Regions from separate parts of the Hymenobacter psoromatis genome, predicted to be linked through region 2. Evidence: riboswitches for the same ligand, from Rfam matches in the RefSeq annotation. Region 2 holds a riboswitch; the other holds the start of a gene.
The links. A riboswitch is a leader RNA that binds a small molecule or an ion and turns the genes downstream of it on or off. The one in region 2 is predicted to bind cobalamin.

Region 1 (11,131 bases), 320 kb from region 2:
TGAGGCTGTCACCGAAAAAAATCAGGTTACTCATCGCTAAAAACCGCTCGCCCTACCCGTTGAGCAAGGTCAGGCCGAAGAAAAAGAGCAGCTGCACCAAGTACACCAGCGGCACCAGCGGGTTGCGTTTAAGGAAGGGCGTGCGCACGAACAGCAGCTGCATGACCAGCGCCAGCAGCGCCCAGTCGCGGAAATTGCGCAGCGGGATAATATGGCCCGTCCAGTGCCAAAAATCGTAGCGGCCCGCCACCGGCTCCACGCACAGGTCGAAGCCCACCATCAGGGCCGCGCCCACCAGTACCCGCCCCCACCAGGGCAGTGGCAGGTAGGCCGCCAGTATGCCCGCCAGGTAGGTGGTAATCACCCAGTTGAGCCCGATAAGCCAGGGTGCGCCCATATACTGCGGCCCCAGCGTGGCCCCGTAGGTATAGTGTCCAAACAGCAAGCCCGTGTTGGTTCCCACCACCTCGGCCACCATGCCCAGCAAGAATGCCTGCATTACAAATAGCCAAAATAACAGGCCGCGCTCCAGCTGAAACGCCGCCAGCAGCCCCGCTGATAATAGCAGCGTGAGGGGCGTATATTTCAAATAAAAGGCCTTGTCCTGGCTGAACGCCAGCCCCAGAAAGCCCGTGATATGAAACAGCACTATCAAGCCTTGCGCTAGGCGCAGCCGGGTAGAGGAAGCCGCCGGCGCGGATACGTTCGATAACTCCATTTTGAGGAGTTAAAAGGTAAAGGTTAAGAGTTAAGGGTTGAAGATGGTTGCTTCGGCTAGCCACTTTTTTCAACTCCTAACTCTTAACTCTTAACTCTTAACTTATTTAGTAATTAGCTCGGCGACAATTTTGGCCGAAAGTAAACACAGCGGAATGCCGCCGCCCGGATGCACCGAGCCGCCGCAAAAGTACAGCCCCGCCAGCCGGCCCGAAAAATTAGGATGCCGCAAAAAAGCCGCCAGCGCGTTGTTGCTGGAGCTGCCATACAAAGCACCTCCAAACGACGACGTATCGGCTGCGATGCCGGGCGGCGTCCACACTTTTTCGGCTTGAATAAGCGGCTCTAAATCAATATTCAATGCCCGATTGAGCTTGGCCAGCACCACGCGGCGCGTGTGGGCCGTGAGGGCGGCCCAGTCCTGGCCCTCGTCGTGGGGCACGTTCACCATCACAAACCAGTTTTCGTGGCCGGGCGGCGCGTCGGTGGGCGTTTTCTTGCTCGTGATGTTGACGTACACCGTTACGTCGTCGGCCACGGTTTTCTCCTGGAAAATCGCGTCGAACTCCGCCTTGTAATCAGCCGAGAAAAAGATGTTGTGCAAATCCAGCTCGGAAAATTCGCGCCCTACCCCCCAATAAAAAATCAGTGCCGACGACGAGCGCGGCTGGCCCAGGGTGCGCTCCGGCGCAGGCTGGTGGGGTAGGAGGCGGCGATACGTCGGCACTACGTCCATGTTACTGACCACCAAGCCGAAGTCATATACATCTTGGTCGGTGCGCACGCCGGTAATAAGGTCGCCGGCCGTCAAAATCTCTCGCACCGGCTCATTAAATCTAAATTTCACCCCAAACTCCGCGCCCAGCCGGTGCAGGCTGCTGGCAATGGCGTAGATGCCGCCCTCGGGGTAAAACGCGCCGATGCCGTGCTCTAGGTGCGGAATGAGCGAGAGCGTGGCCGGTGCCTGGTACGGGTCGGATCCGTTGTAAGTAGCGTACCGGTCAAAGAGTTGCACCAGGCGCGCATCCTGGCCAAAGGCTGTTGAGTGGCGCGCGTGCATGGTGCCCGTGAGGCCGAGGGAGGGTAGGGCGGCCACCGCTTTTAGCGTTTCGGCGCTGAAATAGGTACTGGCTTTGTGCAGTGACTTATGCAAAAAAGTGCCCGCTGTGGCGTCGTAGGCCCGGCCGCTGCGCATCAGAAACTGCGCCACGGCCGCCGCCGGCACGCCTAGCTTCTGCTCCACTTCGGCCGCGAATTTGGGCGCGTCGGCCCAGGCGGTGAGGCGCGTGCCATCGGCAAAAAAGTAGTTGGTGATGGGGTCGAGGCGCTCGTAGCGGAAGTAGTCGGCCGGGTCGCGGTGGGCCAGCCGAAACACGTCGTCCACCAGCTGTGGCAGCGTGAACAGCGACGGCCCAGCATCAAAGCGGTAGCCGCCGGGCAGGCTGAACTGGTGCATTTTGCCCCCAAACGAGCCGCTGGCCTCAAATACCGTGACCGGGTGCCCGGCCACCGCCAGCCGCGCCGCGGCGGCCAGCCCGGCCACGCCCGCCCCGATAATGGCCACGGGCTGGCGCGGGGAGAAAGTTTTCTTTTTCGTAAACACTAAGTCTTTAACCACCACGGCCGGGGGATAAGTTTGGCCCGGCCCGCCGAAAATACGCGCTACCTTCGCGGCGGTTTACTGCTGCTACGATTTTTCAAGAAATCAACCAGCGGCCGGTTTTCGGTTTTTCCTCGTGAGGAGCCGGAATGAAAAGGGAAGCGGGTGCAACTCCCGCACAGACGCGCTACTGTAAGTGCCTTCGTGGCCGCAGCTCCTCGTGTTCCATTGGCGGGCCCCCGGGCCGGCTGAGAAGGACGGGCTGCCGGCCGGCACAGAGTCAGGAGACCTGCCGGCCGCCATTTGATGCCACCTCCGCGCTTTGGGGTTCCGCATCAGGTTTGGCACGCCGGCGGCCGGCTGTTGCGCGTGCGCGGCCGCCGGGGCGGGCGTAGCTAGGTCTGAATGAGGGCTTTAAAAGGAAAAGAGGGGGTAGGGAAACGTAGCGCGGCGCGCCGTGACTTTCCCTTTATCCCTACCCCCCATGCCAGCCCTCGCCGACCAGATTGCCCGCGCCGAAACGCGCATCTTCAAAGCCGTTTTCCCGAATACTGTCAACCATTACGACACGCTGTTCGGCGGCGCCACCCTGCACCTGATGGACGAGGTGGCCTTCATCACGGCCACCCGCTTCTCGCGCCTCAAAATGGTAACGGTATCCTCTGATAAAGTGGATTTTACGCATCCTATTCCAGGCGGCACGCTGGTCGAGCTCATCGGCAACGTGGTGCGCGTGGGCACCACCAGCCTGCAAGTGCGGGTCGAATTATTTGTGGAGCAGATGTACTCCGAGGACCGTCTGCTGGCCGTGACCGGCTCCTTCACTTTCGTGGCCGTGGACGAGAACCGGCGACCTACCCCCATCCGGCCAGTGTAGCGCGGACTCGCAGAGTCCGCGCTACTACTCTACCGCCAGCACGAGGCCCTTCAAGTACGCACCTTCGGGGTGAAAGAGGCTCACCGGGTGGTCGGCGGGCTGCGTGAGGCGGTGCAGGATGCGCGCCGGCCGCCCGGCTTCGATGGCGGCGGCCAGCACCGCGCCCTCAAACAACTCGGGACTAACGACTTGCGAGCACGAGAACGTGAAGAGCAACCCGCCCGGCGCGAGGTGCGCAATGCCGGCCGCATTCAGGCGCTTGTATCCCATGAGGGCGGCGTGGCGGGCGCTCTGGTGCTTGGCAAAAGCGGGCGGGTCGAGCACCAGCAGGTCGTACTCGGCCGAGTGGCTTTTGAGGAACGTGAGCACGTCGTCGGGGTAGGCGGCGTGGCGGTCGGCGTGGTGCGAAAGCTCGGCATTGCGCTCGGTTAAGGCAATGGCCTTCTTACTGCTATCGACGGAATGCACCAGCTCGGCACCGGCCTCCAGGGCATACACCGAGAAGCCGCCGGTGTAGCAAAACGTGTTGAGCACGCGGCGGCCGGCCGAGTAGCGGGCCAGCAGGGCGCGGTTGTCGCGCTGGTCGATGAAGAAGCCGGTTTTCTGGCCCGTCTCCCAGTCCACGGCAAACTGGTGGCCGTTTTCGTGCACCAGGTGCTCCGCGCCGGTGCTCGCGCCGAAGAGGTAGCCGTTCTTGTTGTCGCCCACGGCGTGGCCGGGCGTGGTTTCGGCGCTCTTGTCGTAGATGGCGCGCAGCTTATCACCAAACACAACTTTCAGGGCGTCAGCTATTTCGGGGCGGGCGCGGTACATGCCCACGCTGTGCGCCTGCACCACGGCCACATCGCCATACACGTCGATGATGAGGCCCGGCAGGCCGTCGCCCTCGGCGTGCACGAGGCGAAAAACGTTGGTATCGGCCGTGCCCGTGAGGCCCAGGCGCTGGCGCAGCGCGTAGGCGTTGGTCAGGCGCTTCACCCAAAAATCAGGTGTAGGGAGTTCGGCTTCCGGCCCAAAATCCAGCATCCGCACCGCGATGGAGCCGCTGCCCGAGTAGTGCCCTACCCCCAGCACTTCGCCCGATTGGGTTTCGACGCGCACCGCCTCGCCTTCCTGCGGCTCGCCCACCGCGCGGGTAATGGCCCCCGAAAAAACCCAGGGATGGCGGCGGCGCAGGGAGTGGTCTTTTCCGTTTTTGAGGACGACGGTGGTAGGCATGGCTACTAATTATGAATTGCGGGGCACAAAGGTCGTCATGCAGACCGCAGGGTCGCCTCTCGCCCGCTTCATTCAACGAGGCGAGCGAGAGGCGACCCTGCGGTCTGCATGATGACCTTTTTTACAGTATGCATTACCTAAACCAACGCCGGTACACCGGCCCGCGCAGCTTGAACTGCGCCCACAGGGCTGGCCGAATCAGCCAGTCGAGCCAGCGGCGGCCGGTGCTGAAATGAATATCCTCCACAATGACGCTGCCCCTACCCCCCGGCGCGGGCTCGATGAGGTGGCGGTGCCGCCACTGCCGCAGCGGCGCGGGCAAGATTTTGCCCTCATCCACGAAGTAGTGGGTGCCATCGGGCAGCGCGCCATTATCCGTGATGAGCGAAGTCCAGCGCCAGCGCTTGGGGCCCACTTGCAGCTCGATAATAACCGTATCGCCGGTGTTATTGCCGTCGTAGCGGATGAGGTGAAACTTCGGAAACGGCGGGGCCAAGGCCACGAATAGCTCGCGGGTGAAGCCGGCCAGGACCGCGGCGGGCGGCTGGGCCACCGGAAAGCGCAGGAGGAGGTGCATAGCCGGCTATACGGCTAGCGCGGGGGTAGGGGCTGGGCATCGAGCGAGCCGATTTTGGGCTGAATCTGGATGATGAAGCGCTTGTTGAGTTGCTCCTTGGCGTAGCCGCTGTAGCGCCCCGCGCCCCGGTAGCCGCTGCCCGCCGGAATTACCTCAATATTCTTCGGAAACTGAATGCCAGCCTGTTGCCACAAATACACCACGGCCAGCGCCCGGTTGTAGCTCAGCTCGCGCGCGGCCTGCTGGTCGGCGTTTTGCGGGGCATCGAGCGGAAAGTTGGGGTTCATCGCCGCCCTACCCTCGATGATGACGAGGTACTGAATGCCGTCGTTGCGCAAGCTCTGCACTTGGCGCAGCAGGAACTGCCCGGCCTCGATGAGCGGCTGCCGCGCCGCCGCCGGCAAGTCGTAGCGGCCGGGCTGAAACAGCACGTCGAAGTTCAACTCATAGCGCTTATAGCCCTTGTTATAAGTGAAATAGCGCGAGTTGTCGAGCCGTTTGAGCGCTTCCTTTATCTCGTCTAGTTTTTTCTTTTCCTTGAGCTGCACTTCCAGCTTGGCATTGGCCGCGATGAGGCCCTGCTGCTTGTCGTTGAAAAGCTTGTAGCTCAGCACGAACAGCACCAGCATAGTCAGGAACAGCGCCGTCATCAAATCGACGTAGCTGGGCCAGAAAAAGTCTTTGCTTTGCTTCATAGCGGAAGGAATGTAGAGACGCGACCCTTCGCGTCTCTTTTCAGCGCACAATCGTTCACGCGCCCAGAGACGCGAAGGGTCGCGTCTCTACACGCTTGCTACCCCACCATGCGCTGGAGCCAGTTGCGGCTGGTAAGCTTTTCGAGCACCGCGTTGGTGCGCTCGGTCTGGCGTAGCAGCTCCTCCTGGATGCGGCGGTTTTGCTCCAGCGGCTGTTGCAAGGCTTGCAGGGCCTGGGCGCTGCGCAGCGCCTGCACCTCCTGCAGCTGGTTGAGCCGCTGCTGCTGCTCGGGCAGCTGCTGGAAGGGTGAGAGGTACTCCACTATTTTTTGGTACACATTGTCCTGGTTGAGCTGCCGGAAGTGGGCACTCCACTGCGCGTGGGCGGACTGGGCTTCGGCCTCAAACTCGTCGCGGCGGCGGGCCAGCACGCGGTTCATCTGGGCGGCGTCTTCACTCAACGCCTGGCCTACGCCCTGGCTAATTTTGGCCAAAATGGCCTGGTGCTCGCCAAAAAACTGCGCCTGCTCCCGAATGCGGGCGTCGTGCTGGGCTAGGTAGCCGGGCACCTGGTCGAGGGCTTTTTCGAGGCTGCCGAGGCGGTCGAGTAGCGCCGTAATGGTGCGCGCCGTGCTGGCACCCTCGCTCACGGCCACGTTCAGGGCCTGCTGGTAGCCCAGAAATTTCTCGAAGGAAGCCGCGCTCTCATCTACCCTATCAAAAACCTTGATGGTGGCATTCGCCAGCTCGGTGTAGCCAATCTGCTGCAGCTTTTCGAGGAAGTTTTTCTGCACGCTGACATTCTCCGTGATGCTGCTGATGAGCGGCGTAAACTCCGCGATTTTCGAGAAAAAGTCAGCCTGAATCTTCGAGAAGAAGTCATTATTAAAGGTGTCCAGCACGGACTTTAAATTGCTCATGCTGGCCTGCATGTCCGAGTTGAGGCGGGGTAGGAGCGCCTTTTGCAGGAAATTGTAATAGCCGTTTTTGAGGCGGTCGCGAGTGGCGCGGGCCGATTTCAGCAGCTGGTTGCTGGCCAGCGTGAGCAGCAGGCCGGTAAAGCTGCCGCTCATCGCGATGAGAATGCCGCCCAGAAAGTGCGTCACGTCGGCGTTGTTGAACGACGCGCCGCCCGCCGCCGTGGGCGCGTCGCCAAACGGATTGACCAAGGCAATCAATCCCAAAATGGCGCCCAGAAAAGTGCCCAGCAGGCCCAGGTACAGCGGGGTCGAAATCTGCGCGTCAATCTCCTGGTCGAGCAGGTCGGCCTCGCGCTCCGAGATGTCGCGCAGGGTGTTGAAATCGGCCGCTGCACCCTTGTTGGCCCACAAATAATCGTTGGTGTCCTTGATGAGGCCGCTGAATTCGGGGCTGGCGCGGCCCACCGTCAGGGCGTCGTAGGTGTGGGTGCCCGCGCCGTTGGCAGCCGGCCGGCCGGTCGCGGCGTCCACAGCCTGCACGCCCAGCTGGCCTCCTTCGGGGTACATGAACTGCACCCGCTGAATGAGCCGCCGATTGAGGATGAAAACAGAAATCTGCCAGAAAATCAGCCCCAGAATGAGGATAATTTCAACGACTTGAATAGCGGCCATAGCGCGCAAGCTAGAGTAAAATCCTTGGAAGTGGCCCCGCCCGTCATTGCGAGCGTAGCGCGGCAATCGCTCCAGAACGAAATCGTTCGGGTGTCGTCCTAGGGCGATTGCCGCGCTACGTTCGCAATGACGGGCGGAACAGGTGGGTTTGCAATTCTCCTTAGCTAATACTCAGCCGCGCCCGCTCCACCACTTGCCAGCCGGAGTCTTGACGTTGTAGCCGGCCCGGCCGCACGGCCGCTACCGCCGTGATGCGGCCGCCCAGCGGCGGGTCGTAGTCGAAGAATTTTTGTAGCCGCGTGAGGCCGTCGCCGATGAGGCGGACCTGGTCCACCTGCGGGTTGAGGGTGAAGGTGGCCTGGTCGGGCTGGCGCGGGTTCACGGTCAGCATCAGCGCGAGCTGGGGCAGGGGCGCGTTCACGAGCTTGCGCTCTTCCACGAAGGGCGTTTCCTGCACCGGGCCGTAGCGCGTGGCCGAAGGGGGGGTAGGAGCCGACGCGCCCACCAACTCCTCCACTGTCAGCTCGGCGGCTGGCGCGGCTTCGACGGCGGGCGGGGGGGTAGGCGGCGCGCCCGGCAGGCGTACTTGTAAATCGGCTAGTTGTTTTTTTAGCTGGCGCAAATCAGCTTTCAAATTCAGGTTCTGCTGGTGCAGCTTGCGATATTCCGGGGAGTTCATGGCGGGTGAGGTAGCGGGTTCGGCAGGGGGGGTAGGGCCGGCGTATGAGCGCCGCCGCCCGCGGCCAGGGCGGCGCATATTCTGGCCGAATGCCAGGCCGGCCAGCCCGCCTAGTATCAGCAGTACAATAGCGGCCTGCAAAGGCGTCAGCCCGAAATAAGTTGGCGTGACCGGCGTAGAAATGAAAGTAGAAGCCGGGTCAGGGGTCCTAATCGGCTGGTTGGTAATGGAGTCAGGATTAGCGGGCAAGACCGTTATACCCCCGGCCCCCGGCACCGCCGTAACGGTAGTCGTGCCAGTGGTGGGCCTGGGCGCGGCGGGCGCGGGCGCGGCCCCACCACTGGCCTGCGTCAGCGGCGCAAGGTCCGCGCCCAATAGCGATGCCTTCACGCGGGCCAGGCGGCCCTGCCCGCTCTGCTGGCGCTGCGTAAGCTGGCTTATAATAGCTCGGGCAACCTCGACGGGGGTAGCCCTGGTGCCCGCGCCGAAGCTATTGACCACATCGGCGCGCAGCAGTCCCAGCTCCGACTTGTCAGCCGGATTGGCGGCCAGCCATTTCTTAAACGCCTGCACCGTGGGCCAGGGCGCGGGCTGCTTTTGCTTCGGTTTGGCATCGGCCCAGATGCGCTCGGCCGTGGCCGTCCACAGCCGGCCCTTAATGCTGTCGTCGGGGGTAGGCGCGGTTTGCGCCGCGCCGAGGTGGCTCAGGCCCAATAACCCCACGCCTAATATCCAACGTGTTGTCCGATAGCTGATTCGCTTCATCATGGGTTAAGTAGCCGACCCGTGCAGCACCTGCGAGAGCACATACAGCGCGTGCTTGAGGGGTAGGAAAAACAGCGTTTCGGGAATTGGCTCGCCGGCCGGCAGCGTGTTGGCGTAGCGCTGCCGGCCCAGGTTGAACGAGTCGGCCAGGGCGGCGGTCAGCTCGCGCAGCACCAGGCCGGGCGGGTTTTTGATGCCCAGGTTGAGCATGGCGGCCGTGAGGTCGGGGTCGGTGAGCAAGAGTTTCAGGCACTGCTCTACGTTGGCGATAACGGCGTTTTTGACGTCCTCCGTAATATCGGCGGGGTAGAGCGGGCGGTTCTCGGCCGCATCAGTCGCGCCCGTGCCGATGGGCTGCACAATGGGCGGCACCTCGGCGGTGCTTTCGGCGTCGAGGCCGGTGGCCAGCACGCCGCCGTTGGCGGTAGTTTGCTTGGGGTCGTCGGCCAGCACGATTTTGAAATTGGCCGGCGCGGGCGTGCCCATCACCTTGCTCAGGATGAGGCTGGCCACCTGCTCCAGCGGCCGTAAGTTGCTGGGGCATAGCAGGCGCAGATACAAGCTGCCGCGCCCCGTGAAGCACAGGTAGCGCGGCGCGGCCAGCCCGCGCGCGGCCGTCACCTGCCCCAAATGGTACACGATGGCCCCAAAATGCAGGTAAAACAGCACCCGCAGATGCTGCGCCAGCAGCAGCCGCTCGCCAAACTGGAACTCGCGCTCGTAATTAAAGAGTAGACTGGCAACTTCTTCCGAGCCGAAAGTGGGATTAGCTTCCACCACGGCCAGGCACTTCACGGCCAGCTCGGCGGCCTTGGTGTGGGGTAGGGGATGCGCCCGAATGCTGTCGAGACCGAAGCGCACCAGCCCGTTGTCCTTGGTGCCGCGCACGTCGGCCGCGCCGTCGCCCCACAGCTCATTGCCCGCAAAGCGAAACGAGGTGCTGAACGCCGGATGGTGCCGCCGCGCCCCACCGGGATTATCAGTTTGGTCCGAATAAAACAGTACATCAGAGGTGCCGCCACCAATATCAATAAAGGCCGCGTTCTCGCCGGGGCCGGGCGTCACGAGGCCGCGCCTGGTCAGGAAAAAGTACGGGGCCGACGATTCCGGCAGGTAAGTCGTGCCGCGCTGCGTGTGGAAAATCTCCTTAAACAGCGTGTCCCACTCGCGCTGGTATAAGTCGCGGCTGAACGCCGAGAAGCTGAGCGGCGCGAACCACACCACCTGCGTCGCGCCCACGTTGCCGCCGTGCAGCGCCGCTTTATACTTGAACAACAGCAACATCTCGCGGAAAAATACCCGCACCCGGTGGCGGGCCGCCTCGTTGTTTTCGCCCCATTTCAGGTTGGTGTGGTACGAGTCGTTGGTTTCCTCTTCTGTATTAATGCCGAAGCCCACGTTCACATTGGCCAGCAACCGCGGCGGTTCAATGGAAAAGGTTGCCGCCTCGCTGGTCGCCGTGCGAATGGGAAACTGGTAGGGCGAGCCGCCCGCGCCCACGAAGGCCGGCACGAACTCGCGCTGCTGGTAGCGCTGCCAGCGCCGCAGCTGGATGCCGTGCGCCGGGTCTTCCTCCACGCCACGATACAACTGCTCGTAAGCCTGATAATCAGTTTCTTCCGACGATTTCTTGAGAAGCGCTACCGCCGAATCATCCGGCCCGAAGCTGAACGGCTGCGGTGGCTGGCTCGGCCCATCGTGGTAGGCCACGTGGGTGTTCGTGGTGCCAAAGTCGATGGCGAAGCGAAATTCCTTGGTGCCCTGGCGCACCTCGCGCCACCTGGGTACCACCAGCGCCTGCCCGGCGGCCGGCGCGGGGCTCGTCACCAGCGCGTAATCGAAGGGCGTGCCCTTGATTTCGTAGTAGGTGCTGCCCTCGTCGGTGCTGGTTTTGGCCGTACGGCGGTAGGCGGTGGCGCTCTGCTCGGTGCCGGTGGCCGACAGCAGCCGCCCCTGCACTCCAAATTGCAGCTCCACCGGCTTGTTCACCAGGCTGGGGTCAATGTTGTTGGCATCCACCAGCATGACTTTGTAGAAGTCATTGAGCGTCGGCGCATCCGTGATTTTGACGAAGGGAAATACCGCTAACCCGACGTTGGTCACCAGCAGCCGGCCCAGGCCCTCGGTGCGCGGGTTGGGGTAGTAAGCGCGCTCATAATCAACGGTGAAGCCGCCCGCTACCGGCACGCGCAGGCGCACCCGCACGCAGGCCGGGTCCAGCTCCAGCGTGAGCTGCGTAGCCAATTCCTCCGCCGTAAAATAATCAAAATACAAGGGCTTCACCGGCAGTAGCGGCCAGCAGGTGGGCCGGTAGCCGGGCGCTATTTTGAGCTGCCCGGTCACGAAGCGGCTGCCGTCTACCTCGTAGGGCACGGTGAGCAGCGTTTCTTCCAATAAGTCGTTGAGGGTGA
Region 2 (11,131 bases):
TAAAGCTGTCTAAATACTCCTTTTTGCCCGAAAAAGTTGCGGGCTTATAGGGTGGGATTTAGCCGGCCGGCGTTGGTAGCCGGCCGGCTAAATCCCACCCTATAAGCCCATCGGGCCGCCGTGCCGACCTTTGCGCGCCCAACCTGCCTTTTATGTCCGCTTCGCCTGGCCTCAAGCGCCGCCTGGGTCTGCTCTCGCTGGTCGTGAGCATCGTCTTGGTGCTCACTAAGTTCTACGCCTACCGCCTCACCTTATCCCAGGTAGTGCTCACGGATGCGCTGGAGAGCATTATCAATGTGTTTACCAGCGGTTTTGCGCTCTACAGCCTCTACCTGGCTGACCTGCCCAAGGACGAAAACCACCCCTACGGCCACGGCAAAATCGAGTATTTGTCGGTGGGCTTCGAGGGCGCGCTGATTTTTATCGCCGGCATATTTATCCTGTACAGCGCCACGCTAAGCTTTCTGCACCCGCACCCGGTGGCGCGGCCCGACTGGGGCGTGGCGCTACTGGCGGGCACGGCGGTGGTCAATTTTGGGCTGGGCATGTGGCTGGTGCGGGCCGGGCGGCGGGTGCAGTCGGTGGCGCTGGCGGGCGATGGCCAGCACCTCTACCTCGACGCGCTCACGAGCATCGTGTCGTCGGCGGCGCTGGTGCTGGTGCAGCTCACGGGCATCATCCGCTTCGACGCGGGCGCGGCGCTGGCGCTGGGCGCTTTTATCTTATTCAATGGCTACCAGCTGGTCCGAAGCTCCGTATCGGGCCTCATGGATGAGAGCGACCTCTCGACCGTGGCCGAGGTAATCGCCGAATTGCAGCGCCTGCGCCGACCCTGCTGGATAGATGTGCACAACCTGCGCGTGCAGCGCTACGGCGCTAATCTGCACATCGACTGCCACATGCAGATGCCCTATTACCTCTCGCTGGAAAAAGTCCACACCGAAATCCACGAAGTAGAAGAGCTGATTCGGGCGCGTTTCGCGGCCGTGGAAATTGAAATGTTCGTGCACGCCGACCCGTGCTCCTTCGCCGCTTGCTCCTTGTGCCACATGCCCGACTGCCCCGTGCGCCGCCACGCTTTCGAGCGCGAAATCGAGTGGGATATCCACAACGCCGTGAAAGACGAGCGGCACCATTTGGCGAAATAGTGAGGTGGTGAGCAATGAGTAAAAAGAACGTCATGCTGAGCTTGTCGAAGCATGACGTTCTTTTTACTCATTGCTCACCACCTCACTATTTCGCCGGGCTGGTCCACTTGCTGTCCTTCAGGCGGAAGCGCCAGGGGAGGGCCACGGCTTTCGCTCCAGCGTAGTCGAGGCCCACGCGGGAGCTGGCAATAATATTCCCCTCTTCCACAACTTCGCCCGCGTCTTCTAGCCAGATGCGGGGGCCGGTGAGCAGTTCGCCGTTGAGGGCGGGCGTGAGGCCCAACGCCTGGCTGAGCACGCCGGGGCCGGCGGTGAGGTTGTGGGCCAGCTTGGGCAGGCCGCGGCGGCGCAGCATAACGTTCTGGCCCTCCAGCGGCTCGATGGCGCGGATAAGCACCGCGTCGGGGTGCTCCGCGTCGTGGGTAGTGATATTGAAAAGCGTGTGGACCCGGTACACGGTGTAGAGATAGGCGTGGCCGCCGGGCTGGTACAGGGCCTGCGCCTGCCGGGCCTTGCGCTGCAAATGCAGCGTGATGCTGGGGTCGCCCTCGTGCCGGTAGGCTTCGGTTTCGACGATGCGGCCGGTAGTTAATTCATTATCAATACGCGTGCAAACGCGCTTACCCAGCAGCTCGCGGGCAATGGTGAGCACGTCGGGGCGCTGGTAGAATTCGGGGGGTAGGAAATTTGTCATGGCGAGCGTAACGAAGGGGAGCGCGGCCATCGCACCCGAACGAGTCGCCCAGGTATCGTTCGGGTGCGATGGCCACGCTCCCCTTCGTTACGCTCGCCATGACGAACGGTTCCCTACCCCCTACCTTTGCGCCCGCCACGGTGACCAGACTCCTACCCACGGAGCGAGGTTGAAAAGGGAATCCGGTTCAAAGCCGGAGCTGTCCCCGCAACTGTACGCGCTACATCGGGGTGGGCACCCCACGCCACTGCTGGTTTTGGTTATCCCTTGATAACCAGGCTGGTGGGAAGGCCGCCCACCCGGCAGCGCAAGCCAGGAGACCTGCCAGGGCATTCACAGGTTCAGCGCGCGCGGAGGACGCGCGGAGAACGAGCATCCCTACCCCACCCCGGCTTCGCGGCCGGGGGCAGGCGGGGGCGCTTGGCCTCAGCCCCGACGGGGGTTTCCGGTTTCGGCCGGGAATTTTGACGGGGTTTTGGACTGAATTTTCGCCAGAAAATTTAGTTCGTGTTGGTTTTCAAGTTTTTAGCACAATTCTTTTTTGACCTTTCGGGCCGGGGGCGCGGCTGTGCCCTGGCGGCGCTGCTGGCCGCCGGCCCCGCCGCGCACGCCCAAACCACGCCCGGCCGCCCTACCCCCCCCGCCCGGCCCGATACGCTCACGACCCGCGCCCACCGGCTGCCCGAGGCGCGGGTGCGCGCCGTGCGGCCCAGCCGCTTCGCGGTGGGCACCACGCGGTGGACCGTGGACTCGCTGGCCCTCAGCCAGTACCGCAGCGGCACCGTGGCCGACGTGCTGCAAGCCCGCACGCCGGCCTACATCAAAAACTACGGGCCGGGGCAGCTGGCGTCCATCAGCCTGCGGGGCACGGCGGCGCGCCACACGGCCGTGCTCTGGAATGGCTTCAATATCAACCTGCCCACGCTGGGCGAGGCTGATTTTAACTTACTGCCGCTGAATGGCTTGCGCGAGGTGGTGGTGCAGCCCGGCCCGGCCGCCGCGCTCTACGGCAACGGGGCCATCGGTGGCACGGTGCTGCTCGATACGCAGGCCGATTTTCACCCTACCCCCCTGCGCGCTACTGCCCAGGCCGATGCCGGGGCCTGGGGTCTGCGCGCCGGCAGCGCTACGGCCCAGGCGGCGGGCGGCCGGGCGGCGTTTCGGGCCGCCGCCAGCTACCGCCAAGCCGATAATAATTATCCCTACCTCAACCCCGAAATAACCGGCCTAGTACGCCGCTACGCCCAAAACGCCGCCCTGCTGCACCAGTGGAGCCTCAGCCAGGACCTGACCCTGCGCCTGGGCCCGGCCGGCGAGCTGACGGCCGGCACCTGGCTCACGGATGCGGACCGCGAGATTCAACTCGCGGCCGGCGCGGCCAACGACCACGCCCGCGAGCGCGACCAGAGCCGCCGCCTGCTGCTGGGCTACCGCCAGGTATTACGCCACGGCGGCCAGTGGGCGGTGCGCGCCGCGTGGTTCGATGACGTGCTGAACTACGCTTCCGACCAGGTGGCGCGCAGCAACTCGGACGTGAAGACGAACCAGGTGCAGGCCGAGTACACGCGCCCGCTGGGCCAGCGCGGCACCCTGCGCCTGGGGGCCGAGGCGCAGCACTTTGCCGCCCTGGCCGATGGCTACGGCGGCACCATCAGCGAAAACCGCAGCGCGGCCTTCGCCCTGCTGCGCTTCGACCCGCGCCCTACCCTGCACCTCACGGCCAACCTGCGCCAGGCGCTGCTGCCGGCCGGCTTCGCGCCTTTAACTCCCACTTTAGGAGCCGAGTGGACGATTTTCTCCCAGGAAAAATTCAGCCCCGATTCTATCCCTCATTTACTCACTTCCTCCCCTACTCACTTACTGACCGCCAAAGCTAACCTAGCCCGCACCTACCGCGCCCCGACCCTGAACGAGCGCTATTACCGGCCCGGCGGCAACCCCAACCTACGGCCCGAAAACGGCTGGGGCGGCGAGGCCGGCCTCAGCTACCAGCGCCCGCTGAGCCGCGTGGCTACTCTCACCAGCGAGTTGACGGCTTACTCCCAAACCGTGAATGAGTGGGTGCAGTGGCTGCCCGACGCGCGCGGCATCTACAGCCCGCGCAACCTGCGCCAGGTACGCAGCCAGGGCCTCGAAGCGGCCGTGGGCCTGCGCGCCAGCCGGGGCCGCTACGCCGCGCACGGCCGCGCCAGCTACGCCTTCACCTCGACCCAGAAAACCCAGGGCGCGGCCGACGACCCCGACCCCACCGGCCGGCAGCTGGCCTTCGTGCCGCTGCACCAAGTGGCCCTGACCCTGGACCAGACGCTGGGGCCCTGGCAGCTGGGCACCACCCTGGGCCGCACCGGGCTGGTGTATGCCGACAACTCGGGCACGGGCTACCTGCCGGCTTTCTGGCCGCTGGCGGCCACGGCGGGCTATACGTTGCGCCGGGCGGGTGGGCCGCTGGCCTTCACGGTGCTGGTGCAGGGTAGCAACCTACTCAACCTCAGCTACTACACCTACTCGGCGCGGCCGGCCCCGCCGCGGGCGCTGCTGGCCAGCCTGCGCGTGGGCTGGCGGTGAGTTTTTGAGCGACTGGCTAGTAGCGAGGTCTTGAAAGCGGAACCTGGCTGCTAGCTTTTCTTCTGGAAGTCAGTCTATTACGTCTGAAATGAAACAGTCTATTGTTTGACAAACCCAATAATAAATCCTTTTACCCTTTCCTTTTTTAGATGAAAAACCCGTTCTCTGCTTACTTCCGCCCGGCGTTGGCGCTGGCTTTTAGCGGCTTGCTGCTGGCGAGCTGCGAATCGAAAAACAATAATGTGACCCCTACCCCCTCCGCTGGCCCCGGTACCAACGTGTACGTGACGAACGAGGGAGGCTATGGCAAGTCCACGGCTTCGGTGACGCTTTTTGATAAGACGGCAGCCAAGGTGTCGGCCCCCGATATTTTCCAGGCCGCCAACGCCCGGGCGCTGGGCGACGTGGCGCAGTCCATGACCATTTATAACAACTTTGGTTATATCGTCGTCAACAATAGCAACAAGGTGGAAGTGGTGACGCTGCCCGATTTCAAGTCGGTAGCCACCATCAACGGCCTAGTGCAGCCGCGCTACATGGTGACGGCCGGCACCAAGGGCTACGTGACCGAGTGGCTGAGCGCCACGGCCGGCCGGGTGTCTATTATTGACCTGACTACTAACACTATCACCGGTACCATCGCCACCGGCCTCAACCCCGAGAAGCCGCTGAATAACAACGGCATCCTCTACGTCCCCAACTCGAACGGGAACACGGTGACGGTGATTGACCCGAACCAGGGCAAGGCGACGGGCACCGTGACCGTGGCCGACGGCCCCGCCAGCCTGGTTGCCGACAAGAACGGCAGTGTGTGGGTGCTGTGCGGCGGCATCACGAAGTACGACCCCGTGACCTACGCCGTCATTTCGTCTACACCGGGCGCGCTTTTGCATTTCAATACCGGCTCGAACTCCGTGCAGTCCGCGCTGCCTTTTGCAGCGGGCGATTCGCCCAGTAAGCTGCGCGTCAGCACGACCGGCGACCAGCTGTACTACACGCTCGGCAATAGCGAGTACCAAGTGGATGTGACGGCCACGGCCCTGCCCGCTAAGCCGCTCATCCAGCGCAATTTCTCGAAGCTATCCGCCTTTTACGGCTTCGATATTGACCCCAAAGACAATACGCTCTACGTGCTGGATGCCTCGTTTTCGGCCGCTAGCCAGCTGATTCGCTACCGCGCCAACGGCACGGCCATCGACTCGTTCAGCACGGGCATTGGCTCGAATGGCGCGGCCTTTTATTAATCGCCGATTTTGCGGATGAAGCAGATTTCGCGGATTCGGGTGGTGCTCGATAGCCGCATTAGACTTTAGAAAAAGGCCCCTCTTTCCGCGTGGAAGAGGGGCCTTTCTACGTGTTGGTGGCGAATGCAAGCGCCAGCAAAAGCTGCGGTGTTAGTCCGCGATTCCGTCGTGGTTGGCATCCGAAGCTTTGTCGGTATTTTTATATATTTCCTTGCCAGTGCGCTGGTGGCTGGAGGTGCGCAACAGGCCAGCGGCCAGCGAGTCGCCATTGGCAGTGCCTTGCATGGTAGGCGCTTCGGCTTGCTTGAACGCGCCATCTTCCACGTTGACACTGCCGGGCTTGGTGCTAGTGCCGCAGGCGGCGAGAGACAGCGACAGGGTGGTGAGCAGCCCCAACAGGCGGTAGGTACGGGTCATGAAAAAAGGGAAATAGGGCCGCCCGGCTGGCAGCTAGTGAACGAAAGCGGGAAGGTAGGGCCCAATCGGGTACCCCACCCTTACTACCGTAAAAGCACGGTGCGGGTTGCTGCCCACCGAGCGGCAGTTGGGGCGAGGGCGGTAAATTTGCGCCTCATGGCCCGTCCTACCCCCCCGCCTTCGCCGCGCCGCACGCGCCTGCGCCGCCGCTTGGCCGCCTATCCCTGGCGGCGGGTGGGCGTGCTGGCCGCCGTTAGCTTTGTGCTGAGCAACCTTTTGATTATCTACCTGTTTGGCTTCAGAGACCGGTTTTTAGGCCGGCTTAGCGCCACCTTTTTTGTGGGGTTTTGCCTTTTATCCGTTACTTTTCTAGTCGTAATTCCGTTTATTGGCTGGGCTAGCCGGCAGTGGTTTGGGGCGGGCTGGGCGGGTAGCACGCCGCCTACCCCCCGCCGCCCGACCAGCCGGCCCGCACCCCCGCAGCGTTCTTCTACTTTATCTTAAATTTAGTCCGTGAAAACTACTCTGTTGCATATCAAGAATATGGTTTGCCCGCGTTGCGTCGAGGCGGTTCAGAATTTATTGGTAAAAGCCGGCTACGAGCCCACCAGCGTCACGCTGGGTACGGCCCAGCTGGCGGCCAATACGCCCGTTGACCCGCGGGTGGTAGCTCCGCTACTACGCGAGGCGGGCTTCGACGTGCTGCTCGACCGGGCCGAGCAGCTGACCGAGCAAATTAAGGGTGTGCTGCAAGAGTACCTGGAGCACCTGCGCACTGCGCCCGCGCCGCTCACCACCTCGGCCTTTCTGGCCGACCGCTTCGCCACTACCTACTCGCACCTGAGCAAGGTATTCTCGCGCACTGCCAACCTCACCATCGAGAAGTACCTCATTCGCATGAAGATAGAGCGCGTGAAGGAGCTGCTTAGCTACGGCGAAATGACGCTGGTGCAGATTGCCGACCAGCTGCGCTATTCCTCGGGCCAGCACCTGAGCAACCAGTTCCGGCAGGTGACGGGCCGCTCGGTGAGCGAGTTTCGCCGGATGCTCCAGCCCGACCGCTTGTCGCTGGACGCGCTGGGCTAAGTACTTGTCCCTGCGAGCATGTTGCGCAGCATGCTCGCAGGGAAAGCCTTTTTATGCCTGGTAGCTTTTGCAGGCCGCTAAGCAGGCTTTGCAAGCCTCGGCGCACTGCTGGCAGTGGTCGTGCTGGTGCTTGGCGCACTCGTCGTGGCACTTCTGACACAGCTCGATGCACTCTTTCATGATATGGGGCGCGTGAGGCGAGTTGCGGGCGATAAAGGCGGCTGTGACCCGGCAGATATCGGCGCAGTCGCGGTCAAGGCGAATACAGGGAACCATCATCTTTATATCGTCTTCCGAGAGGCAGGCGTCGGCACAGTATTCGCAGGCGGCGATGCAGCGGGCTAGGGCATCGAGCAGAGCGCGGTTTTCAACGGGGGCATTTTTCATAAAAACTGGGAAAAGGAATCGGCGGGCCACGGCGGCCGGCCTACTTCTGCTTGTACGCGAGCCACGGGCGGGACGGTGGTGCAAAGTGCGGGCGGCCCGCGTGCAAAATCAGGGGGTAGGCGGGAGGCAGGCCGGAATTATGTACGCCTGGGGCCCTAACCTTACCGGCCGCAACACCGACTATGGGAGGCTGGCTCGCGTTAAGAGGGAGGCGTGATGTAACTGCCTACTCCTTATGAAAATAACTACTTTCCTGAGTTCGCTGCTAGCGGCCCTGGTGGCTACCCCCGCGCTGGCTCAGCACGCCATGCCGGGCATGGCGATGCCCATGCCCGCCGACACGGCCCAGCACGCAGCCGCGATGCCGATGGGCGGCATGGGCGCAATGAGCCACGCCTACTCGCGCAACCTGCCCATGAGCCGCAACGGCTCGGGCACGGCCTGGCAGCCCGACCAGACCGCCATGTACATGTGGATGCAGCACAAGGGCCCCTGGATGCTGATGTACCACGGCGCGGCCTTTGGGCGCTACACCAGCCAGAATTTCAACCACGACGGCGCGCGCGGCCACTCGAACACCGTGGACGGTCCCAACTGGTTTATGACGATGGCCCAGCGCCGGGTAGGCGAGCGCGGCCTGCTGAATTTCAGCCTGATGCTGAGCCTCGACGCGCTGACCGAAACGCGCGGCGGCTACCCGCTGCTGTTCCAAACTGGGGAATCCTATAAAGGCCAGCCACTCATCGACAAGCAGCACCCACACGACCTGTTTTCGGGGCTGAGCGTGGGCTACACTTATGCTTTTTCCAAAGATGTGGACCTGACGGCCTACCTGGGCTACCCCGGCGAGCCGGCCGTGGGGCCCACCGCGTTTATGCACCGGCTCTCGGCCATGCCTAACCCCGACGCGCCGCTCTCGCACCACTGGACCGATGCCACGCACATCACCTACGGGGTGGCCACGCTGGGGCTGCGCTACAAGCAGTTTAAGCTGGAAGGCAGCAACTTCACGGGCCGCGAGCCCGACCAGTACCGCTACGATTTTGACCGGCCCCGCGCCGACTCGTGGGCCGGCCGCCTCAACTGGAACCCTACCCCCACCCTGGCGCTGCAAGTGAGCCACGCTTACATCAAAAGCCCCGAAGACCTGCACCCCGACGAGAACGTGCACCGCACCACGGCTTCGGTGCTGCACAGCCGCAGCTGGGGCGAGCGCCACTACCTGGCCTCGTCGCTGGTGTGGGGCATGAATAAAACCCTGGGCAAAGGCCCCGAGCACGCCGTGCTGGCTGAAACCAACCTTACGCTGGGCCGGCCTACGTTTTACGGCCGCTACGAATACGTGCAGAAGGACAGCGAGGAGCTGGATTTCTACATCTCCGGGCCCGCTGACCAGCTGCTGGGCCGGGTATTTAACATTCACGCCCTCACGCTGGGTAGCAGCTACCGCCTCACCACGCTGGGCGGCCCACGCGGCCCCGAGTTGAGCGTGGGCGGCCAGCTCACGGGCTATTTCCTGCCGCAAGGGCTGCAAGGCGACCGCTACGGCGTGGGCTACGCGGGGCCCGGCTACGGCCGCCTACCCCTCTCGGCCTCGGTGTACGTGCGCCTGAACGCGCCCTGGATGCGGGCGATGTAGGGGGGTAGGGGCCAGTCAGGGCAAGGCCCCGTTGGGCATTTGGTAATACCTTGCGCCCCTGAAAAGCCCGGCCTTTCGCGGGTTTTCCGTCCTTCTTATGCACACGTATTTTCCGGGTTTCCTGGCGGGCGCGCTGCTCGTTTCGAGCGTTGCGCTGGCTCAGCCGCAGCCCGCGGTGACGGCGCAGGACTACGCCCGCGCCGAACAATTTTTGGGCTATAACACCCAGCCGCTGGTAGATGGCAGCGCCGGCCCACCCACCTGGCTGGCGGGCGACCGGTTCTGGTACCGGGTGCTGACGGCGCGGGGCAGCGAATTTGTGCTGGTAGACCCAGCCCGCAAAACCCGCACCGTGGCCTTCGACCCGGCCAAGCTAGCCGGCGCGCTTTCGGCGGCCAGCGGCACCGCCTACGCGGCCGACCGGCTGCCATTTCGTGACCTCGATTTTTCGGATGATGCGAAGGGCTTTGCCTTCGCGGCCGGCGGCAAAAGCTGGAACTACGACATTGTGAGCGGGAAAGTGAGCCCAGGGGCCAAGCCCGCCGCCGCGCTCAACGCCAATGCCAGCAACGAGATTAACTCGCCCGATGGCCGGCTGGCCGCTTTCATCAAAGACTATAATCTGTGGGTGCGCGACACCAACACCAACCAGCTCACCCAGCTTACCACCGACGGCGCGAAGGACTACGGCTACGCCACCGACAACGCCGGCTGGACCCACAGCGACCAGCCGGTGTTGCGCTGGTCACCCGACTCGCGCAAGATTGCCACCTTCCGGCAGGACCAGCGCCGGGTGAGCGATATGTACCTGGTAACCACCAATGTAGGTGCGCCCAAGCTGAAAACCTGGAAGTACCCGCTGCCCGGCGACTCGGTTATTGCCACCATCGAGCGGGTGATAATTGAGGTGCCTACCCCCCGCGTGGTGCGCCTGCAAGTGGCCCCCGACCCGCACCGCGGCTCGCTCTCGGATGATATTTCCAGCAGCGGCACCTTCGACGACGTGGACTGGAGCCCGGACGGTAGCCAGCTGGCCTTCGTCTCGACCTCGCGCGACCACAAGCAGGAAAAAATGCGGGTAGCCGACGCCGCCACCGGCGCGGCGCGGGAGGTATTTTCGGAAACCGTGCCCACGCAATACGAGTCGGGCCAGGGCGCTATCAACTGGCGCTACCTGCCCAAAACCAAGGAAGTTATCTGGTATTCGGAGCGCGATAACTGGGGCCATCTTTACCTCTATGACGCTACTACCGGCCAGGTGAAGCACCAGATTACCAAAGGCAACTGGGTAGTAACTAAGTTACTGCGGGTGGATGAGCAGCGCCGCCAGCTCTACTTCCTGGCCGATGGCCGCGAGCCGGGCAACCCCTACTTCAGCCACCTCTACCGCATCGGGCTCGATGGCAAGGGCCTGACCTTGCTCACGCCCGAGGCCGGCAACCACCAGGTGGTGCTGTCGCCCTCGGGCCGCTACTTCGTGGACACGTACTCGCAGCCTGATAAGCCCGGCGCGACGGTGCTGCGCGCGGCCGATGGTAAGCTGCTGCTGACCCTGGAGAAAACCGATATTTCGCGCCTCACCGCCACGGGCTGGAAGCCCCCTACCCCCCTCATGGTGAAAGGGGCCGACGGGCAAACTGACCTCTACGGACTGCTATTTACGCCCACCACGCTCGACCCGGCGCGCAAGTACCCGATTATCAACTATATCTACCCAGGGCCGCAGGGCGGCGGCGTGGGCAGCTGGTCATTCAGCTCCGCTCGCAACGATAACCAGGCGCTGGCCGAGCTAGGCTTCGTGGTGGTGGTAATTGAGGGCAGCTGCAACCCGCTGCGCTCCAAGAGCTTTCACGACGGCTGCTACGGCAACATGGCTGAAAACACCCTCTCGGACCAGATAGCGGGGATGCGCCAGCTGGCGCAGAAGTACCCATACATTGACTTGGCGCGG

Region 1: linked by a shared signal. The riboswitch ahead of LC531_RS17090 (acyl-CoA thioesterase) and the one ahead of LC531_RS18535 (TonB-dependent receptor plug domain-containing protein) in region 2 are both predicted to bind cobalamin.

Annotation. Positions count from the first base shown of each region.
Region 1 is NZ_JAIFAG010000001.1:3,969,871-3,981,001, reverse strand. It holds gene LC531_RS17105 (arylesterase) at 1-34, opposite strand, end outside; gene LC531_RS17100 (carotenoid biosynthesis protein) at 53-718, opposite strand; gene crtD (1-hydroxycarotenoid 3,4-desaturase CrtD) at 821-2,335, opposite strand; cobalamin riboswitch at 2,418-2,628, shown strand; gene LC531_RS17090 (acyl-CoA thioesterase) at 2,802-3,194, shown strand; gene LC531_RS17085 (class I SAM-dependent rRNA methyltransferase) at 3,219-4,412, opposite strand; gene LC531_RS17080 (SRPBCC family protein) at 4,546-4,989, opposite strand; gene LC531_RS17075 (OmpA family protein) at 5,004-5,684, opposite strand; gene LC531_RS17070 (hypothetical protein) at 5,783-7,276, opposite strand; gene LC531_RS17065 (hypothetical protein) at 7,437-8,723, opposite strand; gene LC531_RS17060 (hypothetical protein) at 8,727-11,131, opposite strand, start outside.
Region 2 is NZ_JAIFAG010000001.1:4,285,842-4,296,972, reverse strand. It holds gene LC531_RS18545 (cation diffusion facilitator family transporter) at 153-1,148, shown strand; gene LC531_RS18540 (DNA-3-methyladenine glycosylase) at 1,234-1,872, opposite strand; cobalamin riboswitch at 1,964-2,185, shown strand; gene LC531_RS18535 (TonB-dependent receptor plug domain-containing protein) at 2,350-4,407, shown strand; gene LC531_RS18530 (DUF5074 domain-containing protein) at 4,557-5,651, shown strand; gene LC531_RS18525 (hypothetical protein) at 5,802-6,068, opposite strand; gene LC531_RS18520 (hypothetical protein) at 6,225-6,572, shown strand; gene LC531_RS18515 (AraC family transcriptional regulator) at 6,582-7,154, shown strand; gene LC531_RS18510 (four-helix bundle copper-binding protein) at 7,206-7,541, opposite strand; gene LC531_RS18505 (OprO/OprP family phosphate-selective porin) at 7,777-9,180, shown strand; gene LC531_RS18500 (S9 family peptidase) at 9,278-11,131, shown strand, end outside.